One region of the Nocardioides epinepheli genome, then DNA from elsewhere that is predicted to be linked to it. Evidence: riboswitches for the same ligand, from Rfam matches in the RefSeq annotation. Region 1 holds a riboswitch; the other holds the start of a gene.
What was found. Region 1 has a riboswitch for cobalamin ahead of cobN (cobaltochelatase subunit CobN). Riboswitches for the same ligand answer to the same signal wherever they lie in the genome.
Positions count from the first base shown of each region.

Region 1 (4,206 bases):
CCCGGGCCTGGGCCTCGAAGGCGTCGGTCTCGGCGGCCGAGGCGCCGTCGGCGAGGCCGAGCGCGGCGCGCAGACCGGGGACGGCGTTGCCGACCCCACCCCACACCTGTGCCGCGCGCAGGATGGAGAGCACCAGGTTCACCCGCGCCTCGCCCGTGGGTGCGGCGCCGAGGACGTGCAGTCCGTCGCGGATCTGGGCGTCCTTGATCTCGCAGAGCCAGCCGTCGACGTGGAGCAGGAAGTCGTCGAACTCCTCGTCCCCGGGGCGCTCCTCGAGGCCGAGGTCGCGGTGCAGCTGTGCGGCGTGCATGAGCTGCCAGATCTCGCCGCGGATGGCCGGCAGCTTGGCCGGGTCCATCGCGGAGATCTTGTCGTACTCCTCGAGCAGCCCCTCGAGCCGGGCGATGTCGCCGTAGGACTCCGCGCGCGCCATCGGCGGCACCAGGTGGTCGACGATCGTGGCGTGGGCTCGTCGCTTGGCCTGAGCGCCCTCGCCGGGGTCGTTGACCAGGAACGGGTAGATCAGCGGCATGCTGCCGATCGCCGCGTCCGGACCGCAGGAGGCCGACAGTGCGGCGTTCTTGCCGGGAAGCCACTCCATCGAGCCGTGCTTGCCGAGGTGGACGACGGCGTCGGCGCCGAATCCGTGCTCCAGCCAGCGGTAGGCGCCGAGGTAGTGGTGGCTCGGCGGGAGGTCGGGGTCGTGATAGATCGCGACCGGGTTCTCCCCGAAGCCGCGTGGCGGCTGGATGAGCAGGACGACGTTGCCCGCGCGCAGCGTGGCAAGCACCAGCTCGCCCTGGTCGTTGACGAACAGCGATCCGGGGGAGGGGCCCCACTTCTGGACCATCGACTCGCGCAGGTCGTCGGGCAGGTCGGCCGTCCACGCGTCGTAGTCGGCCTGGCTGATGCGCACGTGCGCGTCACTGAGCTGGGCCGAGGTCAGCCACTCCTCGTCCTGACCGCCGGCGGCGATCAGGGCGTGGATCAGCGCATCGCCGGCGGCGGTGTCGTCGTCGAGGTCGAGCAGCGGCAGCACGACATTGTCCGCGCCCAGGTCGTAGCCGCTGTCCCGCAGACGGCGCAGCATCTGGATGGCGGAGACCGGGGTGTCCAGGCCCACGGCGTTGCCGATCCGCGCGTGCTTGGTGGGGTACGCCGAGAGCACCAGCGCCAGTCGCTTCTCGGCGTTCGGGAGGTGTCGCAGACGGGCGTGGTTGACAGCGATACGAGCCACGCGTGAGCAGCGCTCGGCGTCGGCGACGTACGCCGGCAGGCCGGCCGGATCGTCCGAGTCGATCTCCTTGAAGGAGAACGGCGCGGTGCTGATCCGCCCGTCGAACTCCGGGATCGCGATCTGGCCGGCATAGTCGAGCGGGCTGACGCCGTCGTCGGAGGCCTCCCACTCCGCTCGGCTGTTGGTTAGGCACAGCCCCTGCAGCACCGGAATGTCCAGGGCGGCCATCCGCTCGACGTCCCAGGCCTCGTCGTCACCACCGGCACTCGCCGCCGCGGGCACGGAGCCGCCGGCGGCGAGCACGGTCACGATCACGGCGTCCAGGGTGCCGAGCGCGGCGTACAGGTCGTCGGGTGCCGAGCGCAGCGAGCCGGCGAAGATCGGCACACCCACTGCTGCGCCGGTGTCGTCGATGGCCTCGCACAGCGCCCGGGCGAACCCGTTGTTGCCGCTGACCTCGTGCGCGCGGTAGTAGAGGACGCCGACCCGCGGCCGGTCGGTGGGCCGCTCGGCCATGCCCCAGGCGGGGACCTCCGCGGGCGGTTCGAAGCCCTCGCCGGTGAGCAGCACGGTGTCGGAGAGGAATGCGTGCAGCTGGCCGAGGTTCTCGGGCCCGCCCTCGGCGAGGTAGCGATGGGCCTCGGCGGCGACGCCGATCGGCACGGTGGACAGCTCCATCAGCTCCGCGCTCGGCTGCTGCTCGCCGCCGAGTACCACCACCGGCCGGTCTCCGACGAACAGCGCCTCGCGCCACGGGTCCAGGTCGTGCGGCGAGCCCAGGAGACGCACGACCACCAGGTCGACGTCCTCGAGCACCGGCAGCGAGCGCGCCGGATTCGCCCACACCCAGTCGGCACCGCTGGCCCGCGCGGACAGCAGGTCGGTGTCGGACGTCGACAGCAACGCGATACGGACAGACGGCTCGGCCATCGCCGGGTTCCTCCTCCGGGGTTCTCGCCCCGTCGATCGGTCGGAATGCCGGTGGTCAGTGTCTGGCTGGTCGTCGAGCGACATCACAGTGGCGGAACCGCCCCGGAATCACACCGGGTTCCTGCTCCACAGGCGAGGCCGAGCCTACGGGACGATGCGTCGGTGGAGCCATCGGGTCCACCTCGTCCGCCACGGTCGGTGAGGTCTGCGGCGATCCGTTCGACGTCGCGATGAAGGGCGGCGAGCTGTTGGTGAGCAGCCGCCGAGGGGCTCGAGCGGGGGACCACGACGTGTAGCTGCAGTGCCCTGTCACCGGCCCGGCCCCCGCCCGAGCCGGTGACCACGGCAGCCGTGGCGGGTCAGTCCTCCAGGCGCTGGGCGACGTCGACCACGCGGGTGACGAGGTGATCGAGCGCGGCGTTCGCGGTCTCGTCCACGCCGTCGCCTCCGGTGACCACGCCGACGCCGTACGGGTTGCCGTCGGCGAACTTGATCTGGTCGGTGTAGCCGGGCGGCACGATGATGCCGCCGAAGTGGCAGAACGTGGTCAGCATCGCGAGCAGGGTCGTCTCCTGCCCGCCGTGCCTGGTCTGGCTGGAGGTGAACGCGGCGTACACCTTGTCGGCGAGCCTGCCCTCCTGCCACAGCGGGCCGAGGGTGTCGATGAACGACTGGAGCTGGCTGGTGACGTGGCCGTAGCGGGTGCCGGAGCCCATGATCACGGCGTCGGCCCAGTCGATGTCCTCGGGCTCGGCGACCGGCTGGCCGCCGACGGAGGCGGCGTGCGCGGCCCAGCCCTCGACGCTCTGGACGACCTCGTCCGGTGCGGTCTCCCGGACCCGGCGCAGGCGCACCTCGGCGCCCTTGGCCTCGGCGGTCGCGGCCATCCGCGACGCCATCGCGTGGGCCGTGCCGTAGCTGGAGTAGTAGATGATTGAAAGTTTGGTCATGTGGCCACCGTAGTGGGGGGCCGCGAGAGCCGCCCGCCGAGCGGCGTGAGGTGTGGGAAGTCAGTCGGTGGGGTCGAGCGGCACCGTGAGCCGGAGCAGCAGCGCGGCAGCGACGTAGCGCATGCGACCGATGGGGGTCCGCGGGTCGTAGCCGAGCTCGCGGGTCAGTGCGTCGTGGCGGGCCTGGATGCTGGAGTGGTGCATGCCGAGGCGGGTCGACGCGGCACGCATGCTCTCGCACTCGACGAGCGCGAGGAGCACTTCGCGGGCGCGGTCGTCGAGTTGCGCGAGCGCGGTGACGTCGGGGTGAGGGGCTTCGGGGTCATAGGAGAGGGCGAGCCCGAGCATGGCTCCGAGGGTGGTCGAGTCGACGACCGGATCGGCCCTGCTGGTGAGGCGCTGGGCCACCACCGCGCCCTCCCAGGACTCGGGCGCGCGGTCGGCGCGGGTCCAGGTGCCGAGCCCGGCGCGGGCCCCGACGGGTGTCTGTCCGGTGAGGTCGAGGGTGGCTCGCAGCATGCCGTAGCGGGTCGCCACGACGGTCGACGCAGCTCCCTCGATCCGGTCCTCGAGCCGGGTGGCGATCACCCGGATCTGGGCCCCGGGATTGATGCGGAGGCGCGCCAGGGCCGCCGTTCGCTCGCCGTGGGGCGTCGCGTGGTCCAGCACCAGATCGAGGCTGCCGTCACGTCCGCGTTTCGCCTCCAGCAGCTCGACGGCGAGTGCGAGGCGCTCGACGACCATCTCGTCGTTGGCGTGGAGGGTTCCGTCTCGCTCGAGCCACACCCGCGAGTGTGCGCCGGAGCGCTCGGGTGAGCGGCAGGTGCCCGCGGTGGTCTCGCACCTCTTGCCGGACGGGTCGAACCTGCTTACTCGGCCACGGCGCTCGGCCCCGGCCACCGTGCCGCTCAGGGCCGCTGCTGCCCGGAGCAGGGCGTCGAGCCCGACGCCTGCGGCCACGAGCGCATCGAAGTAGGTGACGACCTTCAGGGCCTCGCTTGCTTCGGGATCCAGGGCGGTGAGCCGCCCGAGGAGTTCCTGCATGTGCGCTCCAGCGTCGGGTTGTCCAGCCTAACGCTCCGGCGTCGA
Region 1 covers NZ_JBBMMC010000004.1:181,231-185,436, forward strand. Annotated here, with positions in the region: gene cobN (cobaltochelatase subunit CobN) at 1-2,167, opposite strand, end outside; cobalamin riboswitch at 2,204-2,330, opposite strand; gene wrbA (NAD(P)H:quinone oxidoreductase) at 2,527-3,117, opposite strand; gene WMR31_RS07505 (hypothetical protein) at 3,178-4,161, opposite strand.

Region 2 (4,206 bases), on a different contig from region 1:
GTGCTCCCCGAGGGCATCGACAGCCCGTCGGCGGAGGAGGTCATGCGCGCGACCCGCGACGCCGGATTCGGCGACGAGGTCAAGCGCCGCATCATCCTGGGCACCTACGCGCTCTCCAGCGGCTACTACGACGCCTACTACGGGCAGGCCGGCAAGGTGCGCACGCTGATCGCGCGCGACTTCGACGCCGCCTTCGAGGACGTCGACGTGCTGGCCTCCCCGACGGCGCCGACCACCGCGTTCCGGCTGGGGGAGAAGCTCGACGACCCGCTGGCGATGTACCTCAACGACCTCGCGACGATCCCGGCCAACCTCGCCGGCGTCCCCGGCATCTCGGTGCCCAGCGGCCTCGCCGACGAGGACCAGCTGCCCGCGGGCTTCCAGATCCTCGCCCCCGCGCTCGCCGACGAGCGGTGCTACCGGGTCGGCGCCGCGCTGGAGACGTTGCTGGAGAAGAAGTGGGGTGGGCCGATCCTCGACCGCGCCCCCGGCCTGGAAGGAGCGGCGCGATGAGCACCGACACCGACGTCACGCTGGTGCCCTTCGACGACGTCCTCGCCGCCTACGACCCGGCCCTGGGGCTCGAGGTGCACGTCGAGCTGAACACGAACACCAAGATGTTCTGCGGCTGCCCGGCCGTCTTCGGCGGCGACCCGAACACCCAGGTCTGCCCGACCTGCCTCGGCCTGCCCGGCGCGATGCCGGTGGTCAACGGCAAGGCCGTGGAGTCGGCGATCCGGATCGGCCTCGCGCTCAACTGCGAGATCGCGGAGTGGTGCCGCTTCGCCCGGAAGAACTACTTCTACCCGGACATGCCGAAGAACTTCCAGACCTCCCAGTACGACGAGCCGATCGCCTTCGACGGCTGGATGGACGTGAGCATCCCCGGCGACGACGGCGAGGTCGAGACCTTCCGCGTCGAGATCGAGCGCGCCCACATGGAGGAGGACACCGGCAAGTCGCTGCACGTCGGCGGCGCCACCGGCCGCATCCACGGCGCCGACTACTCCCTGGTCGACTACAACCGGGCCGGCATCCCCCTCATCGAGATCGTCACCAAGCCGATCGTCGGGGCGGGGGAGAAGGCCCCGCTGGTCGCCCGCGAGTACGTCAAGCAGCTGCGCGACCTGATCGTGGCGCTCGGCGTCTCCGAGGCCCGGATGGACCAGGGCAACCTGCGCGCCGACGTCAACCTCTCGCTCGCGCCCCGGGGCAGCGACGTGCTCGGCACCCGCACCGAGACCAAGAACGTCAACTCCTTCCGCTCGGTGGAGCGGGCGGTGCGCTACGAGATGGGCCGCCACGCCGCGGTGCTGAACGCCGGGGACTCGATCCTGCAGGAGACCCGTCACTGGCACGAGGACACCGGCATCACCACCAGCGGCCGGGAGAAGTCCGACGCCGAGGACTACCGCTACTTCCCCGAGCCCGACCTGGTGCCGGTGGCGCCGTCGCGCGAGTGGGTCGAGGAGCTGCGCGCCACCCTGCCGGAGAACCCGACCCAGAAGCGCGCCCGGCTCCAAGCAGAGTGGGGCTACACCGACCTGGAGATGCGCGACGTCGTCGCGGCCGGCGCGGTCGAGCCGATCGAGGCCACCGTCGCGGCCGGGACCACCCCGCAGGCCGCCCGCAAGTGGTGGCTGGCCGAGCTCGCCCGCCGCGCCAACGACGCCGGCGTCGAGCTCACCGAGGTCGGCGTCACGCCCCAGCAGGTCGCCGACGTCCAGGCGCTGGTCGAGGCCGGCACCATCAACGACAAGCTCGCCCGGCAGGTCTTCGACGGCCTGATCGCCGGCGAGGGCACCGCCGCCGAGATCGTGGAGGCCCGCGGGCTCGCGGTCGTCTCCGACGACGGCGCCCTCGGCGCCGCCGTCGACGCCGCCATCGAGGCCAACCCCGACGTCGCGGCCAAGATCCGCGACGGCAAGCACGCCGCCGCCGGAGCCCTGATCGGCGCGGTCATGAAGGAGATGCGCGGTCAGGCCGACGCCGCCCGGGTGCGCGAGCTGATCCTGGAGAAGCTCGCCTGACGTCGTCCGACGCGCTGACGACGCGACTTGTTACTGACCGTTCTTACCTCTGACCTGCGCTTGCAAGAGCAGGTCAGAGGTCACAACGGTCGGTAACAAGCCCGGCCCGCGAACGGCGAGTGGGCGCACCCGCGCGACGGGAGTAGGGTGCGGGCGTCCTACCAATCACCGTCCGTGGCGGGGGAAGCCGGTCGAAGTCCGGCGCTGACCCGCAACCGTAGGCAGGACCCGAGCGATCGGGCCTGCGAGCCGGAGCACCTGTCACGGGTCGCCTCACCGAATCGCTGTCGTGGAACACAGTGGGTGCACCCAGGAAGTCAGGCCTGGGGCCCGCTGGGCTTGCAGCGGGAAGGAAACCGCACATGTTGAACGGCTCGCTGCGACGCGGCGCCGCCCTGGTCACCACCGGGCTGGCCGGCGCCGCGCTCACCCTCGGCGGCCTCGTGGCCGTCGCCCCCTCCGCCTCGGCGGCCCCCGCCGACCCGGCCCCCGCGCAGCGCGGCGCCGCCTGGCTGGCCGGCGAGCCGGCCGGGGGACTCGTGTCCAGCCAGTACGGCGGCCCGGACGGCGGCCTGACGATCGACGTCGCCCTCGCGCTCGCCGCTGTCGGCGGGAACGGCCCCGCCGTCCAGTCGATCGCCGACGGCATGGCCGGCCTGGTCGACGCCGGCGGCTACGTCTCCGGCGAGGAGTACGGCGACGCCGGCAGCACGTACGCGGGAGCGGTCGCGAAGACCGTCGTCCTCGCCCAGGCCGCTCGCCGCGACATCAGCACCTACGGCGGCGAGGACTTCCTCGTCCGGCTGGAGCAGGTGACCAACGACGAGGGCCGGATCACCGACGTCTCCACCTACGGCGACTACGCCAACACCCTGGGCCAGTCCTTCGCCGCCCGCGCGCTCTACGACGGCGGCAGCGAGGAGCACACGATCGCGCGCGACTTCCTGCTCGCCCAGCAGTGCGAGGAGGGCTTCTTCCGTACCGACCTGGGCGCGACGATCGCGGCGGACTGCGACGCCGATCCGGCCGCCGCCCCGAGCACCGACACCACCGCGCTCGCCGTCCTCAACCTGCTCAGCCAGCGCACCAACGACACGGTGGCGCCGGCGCTCGAGCAGGCCTCGCGGTGGCTGCTTGCCGCCCAGCGGCCCGACGGCTCCTTCGGCAGCGACGCCGACATCCCGACCGGGAACGCCAACAGCACCGGTCTGGCCGGGTGGGCGCTCGGCGAGCTCGGCCACGCCGACGCCGCGGCCAAGGCGGCCGTGTGGCTGCGGGCCCGCCAGGTGGTGAACCCGGTCGGGCAGCGGGTCTACCTCCCCGACCTCGGTGGCGCCGTCGCCTACGACGCGGCCGACCTCACCCTCGCCCAGAGCGGCCCGATCGAGCCGGTCGACCGCGACCGGTACCGCCGCGCGAGCGTCCAGGCGGCCCCTGCGCTCCGCTACGCCCCCGACGGCGTCTCTCGGGTCGCCCAGGCGCCGACCCGGTTCCTGCGCGCCGGCAGCACCCAGCAGGTCACCGGCTCCGCCGCGCCCGGCGACGTCGTCGGCGTCCGGACGGCGAAGCCGACGGTCACCCACGCCGGCGCCACCGGCTCGTTCCGGGTGCGGATCACCCTGCCGTCGAAGACGGGCATGGTGCGCTACCAGGTCGCCGACAGCGACGGCGTCCTCGGGACCGTCACCTACCGCGTGCTCGGCAAGGCCACGGTCAAGGTCGTCGCACCCACGTCGGTCAAGCGCGGCACGCGCGTCGTGCTGAAGGCGCGCGGCCTCGTCAACGGCGAGCAGGCCACGTTCGTCGTGGGGGGCAAGAAGGTCGGGAAGGCCGTGGTCCGCAAGGGCGTCGCCAAGCTGCGGGTCAAGGTGAAGGCCAAGCCCGGCCGGGTGAAGGTCCGGGTCAACGGCGCCTTCGCGAACCTGCGGCACGGCGCCGCCACCGTCCGGGTCACCCGCTGATCATGACCTCGACTCAGCGCACGCCGGCTCGGCGCGTGCGGCTTCGCCGACTGCTGCTCGCCCCGGTCGCCGCCCTGCTGGTGGCGGCCGGGGCGAGCGCGCCGGCGGTCCTCGCTCCGGCTCCCGCGCAGGCGGCGGCCTGCACCGGCACGACGGGGGTCACCGTCGTCGTCGACTTCAACTCCCTCGGCGGCGGGGTGCAGGGCGCCTGCGTG
Region 2 covers NZ_JBBMMC010000010.1:131,225-135,430, forward strand. Annotated here, with positions in the region: gene gatA (Asp-tRNA(Asn)/Glu-tRNA(Gln) amidotransferase subunit GatA) at 1-513, shown strand, start outside; gene gatB (Asp-tRNA(Asn)/Glu-tRNA(Gln) amidotransferase subunit GatB) at 510-2,030, shown strand; cobalamin riboswitch at 2,189-2,310, shown strand; gene WMR31_RS14925 (prenyltransferase/squalene oxidase repeat-containing protein) at 2,393-3,991, shown strand; gene WMR31_RS14930 (PT domain-containing protein) at 3,994-4,206, shown strand, end outside.
Region 2: it holds a riboswitch for cobalamin, as region 1 does, so the genes downstream of both, WMR31_RS14925 (prenyltransferase/squalene oxidase repeat-containing protein) here and cobN (cobaltochelatase subunit CobN) in region 1, are expected to answer to the same signal.